DNA from 3 places in the Shewanella psychropiezotolerans genome. Region 1 is predicted to be linked to each of the others. Evidence: predicted binding sites of a transcription regulator. Region 1 holds the regulator's gene; each other region holds the start of a gene.
What was found. Region 1 encodes MetJ, which represses methionine synthesis genes. Its sites were predicted from a motif close to TAGACGTCTAGACGTCTA; they were not measured.
Positions count from the first base shown of each region.

Region 2: the regulator MetJ is predicted to act here: its motif matches at 2,292-2,309, upstream of metH (methionine synthase).
Region 3: the regulator MetJ is predicted to act here: its motif matches at 1,778-1,795, upstream of metK (methionine adenosyltransferase).

Region 1 is NZ_CP041614.1:5,548,223-5,553,578, reverse strand. It holds gene FM037_RS24260 (sulfite exporter TauE/SafE family protein) at 105-842, opposite strand; gene FM037_RS28665 (hypothetical protein) at 887-1,039, shown strand; gene metJ (met regulon transcriptional regulator MetJ) at 1,046-1,360, opposite strand; gene metB (cystathionine gamma-synthase) at 1,595-2,755, shown strand; gene FM037_RS24245 (bifunctional aspartate kinase/homoserine dehydrogenase II) at 2,778-5,165, shown strand.
Region 2 is NZ_CP041614.1:1,093,861-1,099,216, forward strand. It holds gene metH (methionine synthase) at 1-2,220, opposite strand, end outside; gene FM037_RS04870 (ATP-binding protein) at 2,770-5,356, shown strand, end outside.
Region 3 is NZ_CP041614.1:1,197,181-1,202,536, forward strand. It holds gene FM037_RS05315 (glucosaminidase domain-containing protein) at 1-343, opposite strand, end outside; gene metK (methionine adenosyltransferase) at 583-1,734, opposite strand; gene tkt (transketolase) at 2,176-4,170, shown strand; gene epd (erythrose-4-phosphate dehydrogenase) at 4,509-5,356, shown strand, end outside.

The DNA.
Region 1 (5,356 bases):
GGTAAGAGCAACAGCCTTTGACCTGTCTTTTCCTCGCAGTCGCGCAGCGACGTCCTCGAAGGCGCTTCTCAGCCGCTCTCGTAGGGCAAAGCCCGTCCTAGTAGCTATCCCAATTCCATTAACGACTTTACTGCCAATAAGCTTGCACAGATTGAACATAAGATGAGTGTTGCCTTACGAGTCTTATCTTTATCAACATGTCCTATCAGTCTTCCCGCCACCACATAACCTAAGATCACCGAAGGTAGAAGCAGCAGCGACAGCCATAGATGCTTAATGCTGAGTAAGCCTGTGATTGCCAAAATAACCAAGGCGATCATTGAGCTGAAGATGAAGAAAGCCGATAGCGCAGCACGAAACTGACGGGCGTCTTTTCCTGCAAGCAGAATGGCCAGTGGGGGACCACCGATAGCGGCGATATTGCCAAATACGCCTGATATCACGCCGGCGCCAAACAGGCTCTTGCGGTTAACGGCTATGTTGAACTTAAGCAAACTTAATATGACCGCCGCGGCAACTATGCCCGATATGGCCAGCCCAAGAACTGGTTGTGGTGCATATATCAATAAGCCCGCACCGATAAACCCTCCTGGTATTCGCCCAAGCAACGCATATTGCAGCCCATTAAACTCAAGGGCACCTCGCTCTCTAAATAGGGTCAACAAAGAGATAGAGAAGCCCATGATGATAACCGGGGCTGGTACTAGCTCAGGATCGACGATATACAGCAGGGGAGAGGCGACAATGGCTAAACCGAAACCGATAAGGCTCTGGGTCAAGGCTCCACAGAAGATAATGAGTGAGGCTAGGGCGAGGGTCGTTGGGTCTATCATTGAAAGCACGGCATTTTCTCTCAATTATTAATGTATTGTGGGTGGAGAAGGAGTTGGCGTTATTAATTTTTAACAATAGACTCGAAATTAAGCTGTTAGTTGGTCTCGATTGTTTCTTCAGGGTTATCTTCGGGGTCAATAGTCGTGTAGAAGTAAACAGGGATCGCAATGCGATCCCTGAAACTGACTGGTCAAGCGTTAAGTGAGTCCGATTACTCCACATCTTCCCACTCAATACCCATCTGATCCATCAAGCGCTTCACTTCGGCTGGGATAGTATCAGGCTTATCTTTAGACAAGTCATCGTCGTTAGGTAGAGGCTGACCTGTGTATGCATGCAAGAATGCCTCACAAAGCAATTCACTGTTGGTGGCATGACGCAGGTTATTCACTTGGCGGCGCGTGCGCTCATCGGTAAGAACCTTAAGTACCTTCAAGGGAATAGAAACAGTAATTTTCTTTACTTGTTCATTCTTCTTGCCGTGTTCAGCATATGGGCTGATATAATCGCCATTCCACTCAGTCATTGACTCACCTGTATATTCAAATTTCGGGGCAGATTTTAACCCTTTAAATTGTACAGTCAAATTATTGCCTCTTATTTATGACAATTGCAAATAGATTTCCATATGTTTAGACGTCTAAACGTCTATATTTGGTTGACGCTAGGCTTCCCCTTAGGTACATTTAGACGTCCAGACATCTCTTGCCACATTTTTGTTGGTAAGAAAGGTGTTCAGTAAATAGTTTAGGAGTAGTAGATGACCGAACGTAAGTTAGCCACAATTGCAGTGCGTCAAGGGATTGAGTCCGATACCCAATATGGTGCTGTGGTGCCCCCCATCTATTTGTCGACTAACTACTCCTTCGATGGGCATAAGAATCCCAGAGACTATGACTATAGTCGTTCGGGTAATCCGACTCGCTCTATTCTAGGTGATGCTATCGCCGCTCTGGAAAAAGGTGCCACTGGCGTGGTGACTTGTACAGGTATGGCTGCGATTACATTGGTGACTAGCCTGCTTGGCCCTGATGACCTGCTTGTCGTCCCCCATGACTGTTATGGCGGAAGTTATCGTCTGTTTACTAACTTAGCCAAGAAGGGAGCCTTTAAACTTGCAGTGGTCGATCAGACCGACGGTGCAGCACTCGAAGCCGCCATTGCCCGTAAGCCTAAGATGGTTTGGCTGGAAACACCATCGAATCCTCTACTGCGTGTCGTCGATATAGAAGCAATTTCCAAGGCGAGTAAGTTGGTCGATGCCTTAGTGGTAGTCGATAATACGTTCTTATCGCCAATTTTGCAGCAACCACTGCTTCTCGGTGCCGATATCGTTATTCATTCGACCACTAAGTACATTAATGGTCATAGCGACGTAGTCGGTGGTGCCGTCGTCGCTAAAGATGCCGAGCTAGGTGAGTTATTACATTGGTGGTCTAATACCTTAGGTCTAACAGGATCAGCCTTCGATAGTTACCTGACCCTACGCGGCATTCGCACCTTAGCGGTACGCATTCGTGAACATCAGGCTAATGCTCAGCGGGTGTTAGCGGTATTAACTGCCAGCGAGGCGGTCGATAAGGTGTATTATCCGGGCCTGAGTGATCACCCTGGTCATAAGATCGCGGCGAAGCAACAGAAAGGCTTCGGTGCCATGCTCAGTTTCGAGCTGAAGGGTGGAGAAAAGGAGCTGGTTGCTTTTCTTGACAAACTTTCTGTGTTTTCTCTTGCAGAAAGTTTAGGTGGGGTAGAGAGTTTAGTCGCAGTTCCTGCGACAATGACCCACAGAGCTATGGAGCCAGAGGCTCGAGCAGAAGCTGGGGTAAAAGAGACCCTAATCCGTCTTTCAGTGGGTATCGAAGATGCCGATGATTTAGTTGCCGATATTGAAGCTGGACTCGCAGCAGCGGCGAGTTGTTAATCTCGGTAGATAGGAGTTAAAGATGGCGCGTTGTCATTTGCACAAATTTGGTGGTTCTAGCTTAGCGGATGCAGATTGCTACCGCCGTGTTGCTCATATCCTTCTCACTCACGGCAACAGCGACGATCTCGTCGTGGTATCGGCCGCAGGTAAGAGCACCAACTTTCTTTATAAACTGCTGGAACTCAAAGACACAGGTCAGCTATGGCAGGAAGAGCTGCAGGTGTTGATCAGCTTTCAACAGAATCTAATTGAGCAGCTACTTTCTAACGAGCAGGCCAGAAGCCTGAGAGAGCGCTTGTCTATCGACAAGTATCAGCTCATTAGCCTATTTTCTCTAGAGGCGTTAAACGAATATAAAAGAAGTGAAGTGGTGAGTTTCGGTGAGCGTTGGTCTGCTCGTCTTCTGGCTGCATTACTCAGAGAGTCGGGTGTTGCTGCATTGGATATCGATTCCAGAAGCTTGCTATTAGCCGATGAAGGAGGCGTGCCGCAGATCAGACTCGATGAGTCACGAGCACGTGTTCAGAAAGCTCTGGATGAGCATACCAGCGAAAGATTAATTATCACGGGTTTTATCTGTGCTAACAGCCGTGGAGAAACCTTGTTACTTGGCCGTAACGGCTCAGATTATAGTGCGACCTTGATTGCCAGCTTAGCCGATATTGAACGTGTCACCATCTGGACCGATGTGGAAGGTGTGTTCAACGCAGATCCAAATAAGATTAACGATGCCAAGTTACTTAAGAGCCTGTCGTTAGATGAGGCTAACCGTTTAGCGCATCTGGGTTCACCTGTGCTGCATAACCGTTCCCTACAGCCCTTATTCGATACTCAAGTGAGTCTGGCTGTTCGATCTAGTTATGCGTCTCATACCGATTTCACTCTGATCGCACCTAAGAGCTCTCAAGCCAGTGCGCCAGTGGTGACGAATCTGTCCAGTGTTTCCCTGTTTAGCTTCAGGATAAGTAGCGATATTGCTCATTTGGCTGAGTTATTGGAAAGTGCTGGTTTAATTCCGTTAGCCCATTGGAAGTTGGCTCATAATCGAGTCGAGCTCGCCTTTACTCACGAGAATCAGAAACAAGTTCAATCCATATTGGAGATAGATGGCTTGGCCATCTCTGAGATACATCTTCGAGAAGATCTAGGCTTAGTCGCCTTGGTCAGCGCCGATGCTGGGCTTTACCGCCGTGGCTTCGCTCGCCTGTTGAGCCGGGATGCAAGGCCGCTGTTTAAAGATGGCTTGAGTCTGGTGACCTTAGTGCCGACATCACAAGTTAACTTGCTGACTCAAAAAGTGCATCGTCGCTGTGCCGGCCCGCGTAAGCGCATCGGTGTGCTCCTGCTTGGAGTGGGAAATATTGGTGAGACTTGGGTGGATCTATTCAGTCGTGCTCGAGTCGCACTCAATAAAGAGTTAGAGGCTAGCGTGGAGCTGGTGGGATTACTCAGTTCTAAGAAAGCCTTGTTAAAAGAGGAAGGGATAGATCTCGATTTCTGGAAACAGGCTTTTGAGCAACAAGCCACCCCTTGGCTCTATGATCATATGTTTGAGCAGCTGCAAGCGCTCGAATGTGACGAACTCATCGCCTTAGATATCAGCGCTAGCGCCGACTTAACTTTGCAATATCCTGAGTTCTTCTCACGAGGTATTCATGTGGTTAGCGCTAACAAACTGGCGGGTTCAGGCCCCTTAGCTTTCTATCGAGAGCTAAAGCTACAGCTGGGGAATCGCAGACTGTTTTGGCGCTACAACGCCAGTTGTGGTGCGGGTTTACCCGTACAGCATGCATTGAACGATCTGCATAACAGCGGTGACAGTATCGAAGCCGTTGGTGGCATCTTTTCTGGCACCCTGTGCTGGTTATTCGAGAAGTATGACGCTAAGAAACCGTTCTCAGAACTGGTGTTGGAGGCCAGAGGATTAGGTATTACCGAGCCGGATCCCCGCGATGATCTGTCAGGTCGAGACATGCAGCGAAAATTGTTGATCTTGGCCCGTGAGATTGGTCATGAGATTGAACTTGAAGATATTGAGCTTCATTCATTGGTACCTGCTGATTTAGCCGATATTCCTTTGGAGCAGTTTTTAGCACGTATCGACGAGCTAGACCATGAGATGCTACAGCAGTTCCAGGCTGCGGCTGAGCAAAGTAAGGTCTTGAGATATGTTGCCGGACTCGATGTTGTCGATGGTCAGCTTAAGGCCGCAGTTGGCATGGAGTGGGTCGATACTCAACATGCCTATGCCAATCTAACTCCTGGCGATAATGTTTTTGTTATACGCAGTGCTTTCTATCAAGATAATCCTTTGATCATCAGAGGCCCTGGTGCCGGCCGCGAAGTAACGGCTGCAGCTGTGCAGTCTGATCTGGCGCAGATCTGTCGGGATTTAGTGCAAGAATAGGTATCGTAAAGAAGGGCGCTGCACTACGAGAGCGTTCGCAAGCTCACTTCGAGGCCGATGCGCTTCGAGTACGCCACCAAGTTGGCTGCTAGAGAAGATCAACAGCTTTTTCTCGCAGCGGCTTGCCGCGCTCTCAAAGGCCACAGGCCGTCCTAGCAGTGACGAAGTCACGTTCTCGTAGCAGCTTTGCT
Region 2 (5,356 bases), 2.0 Mb from region 1:
CTGAGGTAGGAACATCTTGCCCGAGCCGAACAGGTCACCGACGACATTCATGCCGTCCATTAGAGCGCCTTCGATCACATCAAGCGGACGGCTCGACGCTGCTCGCGCCTCTTCCGTGTCTTCGTCGATATAATCTGTGATGCCTTTAACCAGAGCGTGGGCTAGACGTTTATTGACCTCCCAGCTGCGCCATTCGAGATCTTCTTTTTTGGCGGTTTGACTGCCGTCGCCGCGAAACTTCTCCGCTACTTCCAATAACAGTTCTGTGTTATTGGTGGCATCGCCATTCTTATCGACTGCGGTGCAAGCAAAGTTCCCGACTATGGCCTCGACCCTTTCCTTAAGCTCTGGGTCGATATCGTCATAGATGGCTAATTGACCAGCGTTGACGATACCCATGTCCATGCCGGCCTGAATCGCGTGATAGAGGAACACGGCATGAATCGCCTCTCGGACCGGATTGTTACCACGGAAGGAGAAGGAGACGTTAGATACACCGCCGGAAATCATCGCGTGGGGCAAGGTGCGCTTTATCTCGGCGGTGGCTTCGATAAAGTCGACGGCATAGTTATCATGCTCTTCGATACCCGTGGCGATGGCGAAAATGTTGGGATCGAAGATGATATCTTCCGGCGGGAAGCCCACCTTATCTACCAATACCCGGTAGGCGCGGGTACAGATCTCTATTTTGCGCGCCTTAGTATCGGCCTGGCCCTGTTCGTCGAAGGCCATGATGATGGCCGCAGCGCCGTAGCGTTTAACTAAGGTGGCCTGCTGGATAAACTTCTCTTCTCCCTCTTTTAGCGAGATGGAGTTAACGATACCTTTACCCTGGATACACTTAAGTCCGGCCTCGATCACTTCCCATTTGGAGGAGTCGATCATAATCGGCACACGTGAGATATCAGGCTCGGAGGCGATAAGGTTCAGGAATTTGTGCATGATTTCGGCGCCGTCGAGCATGCCCTCATCCATGTTGATATCTATGATCTGCGCGCCGTTCTCTACTTGATCGCGGGCAACAGAAAGCGCCTCTTCGAATTCACCAGTCTTGATAAGACGTAAAAACTTGGCCGAGCCAGTGACGTTGGTACGCTCACCCACGTTAAGAAACAGCGAGTTTTTGTCTATGGTCAGCGGCTCAAGTCCAGCCAGACGACAGGCCACCGGGATATCGGGTAGCGGACGGGCGGGGTACTTGATAACGGCTTCGCGAATGACGCGAATATGATTCGGCGTGGTACCACAACAGCCACCGATTATATTAAGGAAGCCGTCCTGGGCCCACTCACCGATAATATCGGCCATCTGCTTAGGGGTTTCATCATAGCCACCGAACTCATTGGGCAAGCCCGCATTTGGATGAGCCGAGACGAAACACTCGGAAATCTTAGATAGCTCTTCTACATAAGGGCGCAGCTCTTTAGGTCCCAGGGCGCAGTTAAGGCCAATTGATAGCGGCTTAACATGGCGTAGTGAGTTGTAGAAGGCTTCGGTGGTTTGTCCGGTCAGGGTACGGCCCGATGCATCGGTAATGGTGCCGGATATCATGATAGGCAAGCGTGCACCGAGATCGTCATAGACAGTCTCGACGGCAAAAAGTGCGGCTTTGGCGTTTAAGGTGTCGAAAATGGTTTCTACCATGATGATATCGGCGCCGCCCTCAATCAGGGCATTGATAGACTCAACATAAGCCTCGACCAGTTCATCGAAGGTGACATTTCGGTATCCCGGGTCATTCACATCCGGGCTGATAGAACAGGTGCGGTTAGTCGGGCCGAGTACACCGGCTACATAGCAGCTGCGGCCAGTCTCTTGCTCCACTTCATCGGCAGCGGCGCGGGCGAGGCGGGCTCCCTCAAGGTTTATCTGGGCCGAGAACTCCTGCATGTCGTAGTCGGCCATGGCGATACGCGTCGAGTTGAAGGTGTTGGTCTCGATAATATCGGCGCCGGCCAGCAGGTATTGTTTATGAATGCCCTTGATGGCAGCAGCTTGAGTCAGCACCAACATGTCGTTGTTGCCTTTAACATCCTTATGCCAGTCTTTGAATTGTTCGCCGCGAAAATCTTCCTCTTCCAACTTAAGGTCTTGGATCATGGTGCCCATGGCACCATCGAGAATGAGGATCCCTTGTTCGAGTTGTCGGGTCAATTTTAAGGTGAGTTGTTGACCTTTCTCTTTGGTTAATCTTTGGGTACTTAGGGTGCCACTGGCCATAAATTCTACCTGCCTTAATAGATCTGCGCTGCATCTCTATTGAAACCACTGCGTGGTATCGTTTGGATGTTTATACGTATAGACGTCTATACTAAACCAGACACGTATCTGTGTCGAGTTGCCATATTGTGTGTTCTATCACCTTGTATATTGACTTATTTGTGAATGAATTTTCCACTCTTTTAAGGTCTGAACTATGCTTTAAGCAGGCTCTTTACTGGAGAAATGTGGTGTGGAGGAAAAATAATAATCAAGCAGCCTTCAGACTGTTGGCTCTAATTATGTGGTTTTTTATTGTCTCATGGCCAGTCGCCAGCAACATAGCATTCAGCCTATCTAGTATGTTACTGAGTATCACTTTGATTTGGCTGTCTTTAATTCTATTTTTATATGCTTTGACTAAGTAGGTTAGTCGATGATGTGTAGACATGCATTGGAGCCCAATTTACCTCTCCAGCCTCTCGCTGAGACGGTAAAAGTTGTGCTTTGTGCTCTGTATCCTCAAATTCCTCATGACAGAGAGTTTTATGTAAAATCCAAGGTGGTGAGATGATTAGCGCTACGAGTTTGCTGCTGATCATATTAGCTTATGTAGGCTTTCTATATATGATTGCTGCCTGGGCTGAAGCTGGTAGCGAACTAGCTCAAAAGATCACCACCAGCGCCGCAGTTTACGCCCTGTCCTTAGCCATATATTGTACCAGTTGGACTTTCTTCGGCAGTGTCGGTATCGCCACTCGCTCTAGCATCTTGATGTTGACTATCTATCTGGGCCCGACGCTCTTGATGATCGTTATCTGGCCCTTGATGCAAAGAATATTGCTGATTAAGCAGATATACAGGGTGACCAGTATCGCTGACTTCCTCTCTGCCAGATATAATCGCAGTGTGTCGCTGGCGGGACTCGCGGCCTTAGTGGCCATGATAGGCATAGTGCCTTATTTAGCCCTGCAGCTTAAGGCGATAAATACGTCTATCGACTTGCTTCTGGCGGTGCAAGTCGGGACTAAGCTCACTATAGCCTGGTTGGTTTGGCTGGGCGTCGCCCTGTTTACCATAGTGTTTGGTATCCGCCATCTGGACCCCACTGAGCGTCACCCAGGCATGATGTTGGCGTTGGCGGTAGAAGGTGTGGTTAAGCTGGCAGCCATGTTGACCGTCGGGGTATTTGTCTGTTTCGTGATGTTCGACTCTCCCCTGGATATCTTTGCTCAATTGGAACAGAAGATGCCTGAGGCTGCGGCTAATATGTCGTCGAAACCCGCATTTGTCACTTGGTTTAGTTACCTCATATTAGCGGGAACAGCCTTCATGCTACTTCCACGGCAGTTCCATGTGATGGTGGTGGAGAACCCGGACCCTAATCATGTTAAAAAAGTCCAGTGGTGGCTGCCTGTCTATCTCATCTTGATGACCTTGTTTGTCACGCCTATTGCGGCGGCGGGCTTGCTACTGTTGGGGCCCGAAACAGCCGATAGCTATATGTTGTCTATTCCCATGTTAGCCGGGCAAGAGCTATTGACTATCTTCGTGTTCATTGGTGGTTTCTCAGCCTCTATGGCCATGCTTATGGTGTCGGGAATGACTCTATCGACCATGTTCAGTAACCACTTGGTTTTACCTCTCATTCAGTGGTTCAGACCGGATAGTCGCTTGAAGAAGTATTTACTGCAATCTCGCTGGTTGGCGGTTTTTATCGTGCTTGGGGCCGGGCAGATGTTTTACCTCTATCTGGGCGAGTCCTACATGTTGGTTAACATGGGGATGATCTCATTTTGCGCCGTGTTACAGTTTCTGCCCTTGGTTATTGCCGGTTTATATTGGCCTCAGGTCACAACGAAAGGCGCATTTTCGGGCCTGTGCGCTGGCTTTGGCATCTGGGCTTATTGTTTGCTTTTACCTGCAATCATGAAAAGTGGTTGGATCAATGCCGATATTTTGTTAACGGGTCCCTTCGGCATAGGTTGGCTGCATCCCGAGCATCTATTGGGCACCGAAATGCACAAGATCAGTCATGGCGCTTTCTGGTCCATGGCGGCAAACATCTCGGCGCTGGTATTGGGCAGTCTGTACTCTAAGATGTCCGGGGAAGAGAAGCGTTACAATGCCGAGTTTATGGATGTGATGGCTGAGCGTGTGGCTGAAGATGAAGCCATCATGGATACCTTGCCCAGAAATATCGAGCTTGATCCTAAGCTTAAATTACTCAAAGGTATATTCAGCCAGTATCTGACTCCTGAATATGCCGAGATGAAACTGGCAGCCTGTCTGATCGAGGCTGAACTCAATGAGGCTAGTCTGATCAATGTGCAGGAACTGGCAAATCTGGAGCGAACCACTGAGAGGCAGTTGAGTGGTATCACTGGGGCAGCGGTGGCCCACATGGTGGTGACTCAGTCTAACCTTTATTCCGAGCAAGAGATCCGCACCTTAGAGCGTTATTACGGTCAGTTATTGGCACAGTTGAAAATAAGTCCGGCTCAGTTAAGGCAACAACTTAACTACTCGAAAGAGAAAGAGTTGTTGGCTAAGCGATACTCAGAGCAGATGCAGGGTATAGTCGATGACAGAACCCGCGAGCTACAAGAGACCTTAGATAAACTCAAGAGCGCTCAGGCCCATTTGGTTGAAACCGAGAAGCAGGCATCATTAGGTAAAATGGTCGCGGGAATAGCCCATGAGATCAATACGCCAATCGGTGTCTGTGTCACCGCGGCATCTCACCTACATGATGAGGTCGTTGGACTGAAGAAGATGTTTGCCGCCGGGGAGCTGAGTGAAGAGGAGTTTCAAGGCTTTATGCTAACCTGCACCGAGTCGATGGATATCATTCTTAAGAACAATGCTCGGGCATCTAAGTTGATCCAGAGCTTTAAACGGGTCGCTGTGGATCAATCCAGTGAGCAGGTTAGAGAGTTTGGCCTTAAAGAATATCTCGGCGAGATCTTAATGTCGCTGCGTCCAACATTGAAAAAAGAGCCTCATAAAATACAGGTTATATGTCCAGATAAGCTTATCTGTAATACCTATCCTGGGGTTATTTCGCAGGTGGTGACTAACCTGATAATGAATAGCTTACTGCATGCCTTTAAGCCTGAACAGGTCGGTAAGGTCACCATAGAAGTGACTGGCAGTG
Region 3 (5,356 bases), 2.1 Mb from region 1:
CACCTTCGAAGGTGAGACGCGGTACTTCGCGATTACCGTCGAGCCAGCTTTGGGTGTTGTAGTCCAATGAATCAAATAGGGCGATAAGATCGTCTAGTGAGTCCAGTACTACATCTTTAGCCAAGCTGGTGGGGATATTGTCGCTCAGTTGTGGATGATTGCTTTTCAGTTGTGCCACATCTGGTGATGCAGTTTGCTCACCGCTTTCATCTGTTGCCTCTAGCTTTAGCTTATCTGTATCTTTCAGATTGGTGGGTCCGCTGGTGAAGTTATCGGCTCCCCAATAGAGTGAAGTGCCTATTAAAAGGGCAAGGAGTACCAATTTTCCTATGTTAGTTCCCATTGTCTCTCCAACCTTAGTCTCTCCCAAAAAGTGTTACCAATAAATACATTGGCGAATATGAGGTGTTAGTTTACCGAGTTCTAGCTTAACTGCAGCTTAATTTATCACTAATTTTGTAGTAAAAAATGAAAATGGTCGGGAGAATTGTCGAGGGGATGAGGTGAGCTATTAAAGGCACAAAAAAAACCGCCACTTGGCGGTTTTTAGGGTTTAACAGTCGTTAGACGGGATAAACCAATTTATAGCTTAGCAGCCGTTTTCAATGCCTCGGCTTTATCGGTACGTTCCCAAGGGAACTCATTACGGCCGAAGTGGCCGTATGCCGCTGTAGCTTGATAGATTGGGCGAGCCAGATCTAGCATCTCAGTCAGGCCATAGGGACGTAGGTCGAAGTGCTCACGTACCAAGGCTATTAGTAGCTCTTCAGATACCTTGCAGGTACCGAAGGTTTCAATGCTGATAGAGGTTGGCTCGGCAACACCAATAGCGTAGGAAACTTGTAGTTCACAGCGATCGGCAAGACCCGCAGCAACTATGTTTTTAGCCACATAACGTGCCGCGTATGCTGCACTGCGATCGACTTTCGAGGGATCTTTACCCGAGAATGCACCACCACCGTGGCGAGCCATGCCGCCGTAAGTGTCGACGATGATCTTACGACCCGTCAGACCGCAATCACCTACTGGACCACCGATAACGAAACGGCCTGTTGGGTTGATGAAGTATTTAGTGTCTTTAGATAACCATTTAGCCGGTAGTACTGGCTTGATGATGGTTTCCATTACACCTTCAATCAGATCAGATTGATTCACGCTGTCGCAATGCTGAGTCGAAAGAACAACTGCGTCAATACCGACAATCTTGTTGTCTTCGTAAGCGAAAGTAACTTGGCTTTTAGCGTCAGGACGTAACCAAGGTAGAGTCTTGTTCTTACGTACTTCTGATTGACGTTTTACCAGAGCGTGAGCATAGGTAATAGGGGCTGGCATGAGTACGTCGGTTTCGTTGTTGGCATAACCAAACATCAAGCCTTGGTCACCGGCACCTTGATCTTTAGGATCGGCACGGTCAACACCTTGGTTAATGTCTGGAGACTGTTTACCAATGACATTTAATATAGCGCAAGAGTCGGCATCGAAGCCCATATCAGAATGTGTGTAACCAATTTCACGTACTGTTTTACGGGTGATCTCTTCGATATCGACCCAAGCAGAAGTCGTGACTTCACCACCGACCATGACCATACCGGTCTTTACATAAGTTTCGCAGGCGACACGAGCCTTAGGGTCTTGCTCTAGGATTGCGTCTAGTACCGCATCAGAAATCTGATCGGCGATTTTATCTGGATGACCTTCTGATACAGACTCAGAAGTAAACAAGTGCTTTGCCATGGTGGGAAATCTCGTCATTGAACAATTTGAATGTGTAGAAGTATCTACATCTAGACGTCTATATTAATTCAAAATGAGTCGGCGATCACCCCCGTTCACTAATTATTAGTACATATTGTGACATTCAATATGTAAATATATTTTGCTGTTGAGTTGTAACCTCTTAGTTATCAGTGTTATAGCTTCACTAGAACTGATGAATTTAATTCAGCTTTAAATGAGGTAAAAGCGGCGTTTGGCGAATCCTATGTTTCGAAGATGGCGGTTCGCCCCTATGACTTACAGGGAAATATTGTGATTCGGTGAATTATCGTTTGCGTCCGTCTGTTATGTGGGCGAAAATATGGCTCCAAAATTTGCAGTAGAACATCGATTTCTAATTTAAGTGCTGATTGATATGGCGCTCGATGATCTAGACCTCAAAACCAAGCAGGAGAGAGCATGTCATCTCGTAAAGAACTCGCAAACGCTATCCGCGCATTAAGTATGGATGCCGTTCAAAAAGCCAATTCTGGTCACCCAGGTGCACCAATGGGGATGGCTGATATCGCTGAAGTGCTTTGGAATGACTTCCTTAAGCACAACCCTAATAACCCTGAGTGGGTTGATCGTGACCGTTTTGTCTTATCAAACGGCCATGGTTCTATGCTTATATACTCTTTGCTTCATCTGACAGGTTATGCACTGCCTATCGAAGAGCTTAAACAGTTCCGTCAGTTGCACTCTAAGACACCGGGTCACCCTGAATATGGTTACACTCCGGGTGTTGAAACGACCACAGGTCCACTGGGCGCTGGTATCAGTAACGCCGTAGGTATGGCAATTGCTGAGAAGACCTTAGCGGCTCAGTTCAACCAACCTGGTCACGACATCGTCGATCACTTCACCTACTGTTTCTTGGGTGACGGTTGTCTGATGGAAGGCATCTCACACGAAGCCTGTTCTTTAGCGGGAACCTTAGGTCTTGGCAAGCTCATCATGTTTTGGGATGACAACGGCATCTCTATCGATGGTCACGTCGAAGGTTGGTTTACCGACGATACGCCAAAGCGTTTCGAGGCTTACGGTTGGCATGTGATTGCCGGCGTTGACGGTCATGATAGCGATGCTATTCGCGCCGCCATCGAAGCTGCTAAGTTAGTTACCGACAAGCCGACTATGATCTGCTGCAAAACGGTTATCGGTTTCGGTTCTCCTAACAAGTCAGGTACGCATAACTGCCACGGCGCACCACTGGGTGATGCCGAGATCGCAGCGACTCGTGAATTCTTGGGTTGGGATCACGGTCCTTTCGAAATCCCTGACAATGTATACGCAGGTTGGGATGCTAAAGATGCTGGCGCGACTAACGAAGCTAGCTGGAATGACAAGTTTGCTGCCTATGAAGCTGCATTCCCTGAACTTGCCGCAGAATATAAGCGCCGCGTGATCACGGGTGACTTACCGGCAGATTTTGAAGAGAAAGCACAAGCTTTCATTCAAGAGTGTCAAGACAAGGCTGAAGGCATTGCCAGCCGTAAGGCATCACAAAATTCTATTGGCACATTCGCTGCTATCTTGCCTGAAATGTTAGGTGGCTCTGCCGACCTTGCAGGTTCTAACCTGACGCTTTGGTCTGGTTCAAAAGGTATTCAAGACGATCCAGCCGGTAACTACATCTATTACGGTGTACGTGAATTCGGTATGAGCGGTATCATGAATGGTGCATCACTTCACGGTGGTTTCATCAACTATGGTGCAACTTTCATGATGTTTATGGAGTACGCACGTAATGCGGTACGTATGTCTGCACTTATGGGTATCCAAAATATCTGGGTTTATACTCACGACTCTATCGGTCAAGGTGAAGACGGTCCGACTCACCAGCCGGTAGAGCAACTTGCTAACTTGCGTATGACTCCAAACATGACTGTTTGGCGTCCATGTGATGCGGCAGAAACTGCGGTTTCGTGGAAGTCTGCTATTCAGCGTCGTGATGCTCCAACATCACTCATCTTCAGTCGTCAGGGTCTTAAGGCTCAGGCTCGTACTGCAGAGCAATTAGCTAACGTCGCTAAAGGTGGCTACACCTTAATCGATTGTGCTGGCACACCTGACCTGATCTTAATTGCTACTGGTTCTGAAGTTCAACTGGCTGTCGATTCAGCTGCTGCACTGACTGAGCAAGGTAACAAGGTCCGTGTGGTTTCTATGCCTTCTACTAACGAGTTCGATAAGCAAGATGCGGCTTACAGAGAATCTGTACTGCCAAAGTCTGTGACTAAGCGTGTAGCTATCGAAGCGGCTCACGTTGATTTCTGGCACAAGTATGTCGGATTCGGCGGCGCTGTTGTGGGCATGACTACCTTCGGTGAGTCGGCTCCGGGTGCTGACTTGTTGAAGCATTTTGGCTTCACCGTTGAAAATGTTGTTGCTACAGTGAACGAGTTAGTTTAATCGGTTCATTTAGCGGTGCATCACCTAGCTTATTTGGCTAGGTGATCTTACTAACGGCTTATCTCATGTGGCTTACTTTAAGCTACAAATAATGGGGTAGGCCGTTGTTACATCTGATAGAGTACGTCTCGCTTGTTGTGGATATTTATCAAAGGTCATTGAATACAGTCAGTGACCTTTGATAAATGCCAGTTTTTAAAATAGTCTTTTTACATATATGTTGAAATAAGCATGTTGAAATAAGCAAATTGAAATTGCTGCTTTAACTTAGCCCCATGGGGTTCTTGTTGAGCTACAGATGTCGATTCCAATATTTTTCTATAGGGTATAAGCGCTTAATGATCAGAGTTGCAATCAATGGTTATGGCCGTATCGGCCGTTCAATTCTCCGTGCCGTTTATGAATCAGGTAAGCGTGATCAGATCCAGATCGTCGCTATCAATGAACTGGCTAAACCTGAAGCAATTCTTCATCTCACCAAGTACGACACGACTCATGGACGTTTTCAGTCTCAAGTAGAACTGAGTACGGATGAAAACTACCTGCATGTGGGTGATGATGTCATCAAGTTACTGCATCAAAGCGATGCCAGCAGACTGCCCTGGGCGGATCTGGATATCGATATCGTCTATGAGGCGACTGGCGTGTTATCCGATAGAACAAGCTGTGAGGCTCACATCCATGCGGGGGCCAAGCAGGTACTCATCAGCCATCCTTCATCGAGTGATGTAGATGCGACTATTGTCTACGGCGTGAATCATGAACTTTTACGGGCTGAGCATACCGTCGTGTCCAATGCATCCTGTACCACAAACTGTATTGTCCCTGTCATCGAGGTGTTAGATAAACACTTTAGTGTGAAAAGCGGCGCAATCACCACCATACACTCGGCGATGAACGATCAACAGGTGATCGATGCCTATCATGATGATCTGCGTCGTACACGAGCCGCGGGTCAATCGATCATTCCTGTGGACACTAAACTGGCTCGAGGCATAGAGCGAATACTCCCCCAAATGAAAGACAAGTTTGAAGCTATCTCGGTGCGAGTGCCAACGATAAATGTTACCGCCATAGACGTGTCGGTAACTTTAGCCTCAAGAGTCGATATTGATCATGTAAATCAGGTGCTTCGTGATTCGGCAACGGGACTCTATAAAGGCATTTTAGGCTATACTAATGAGCC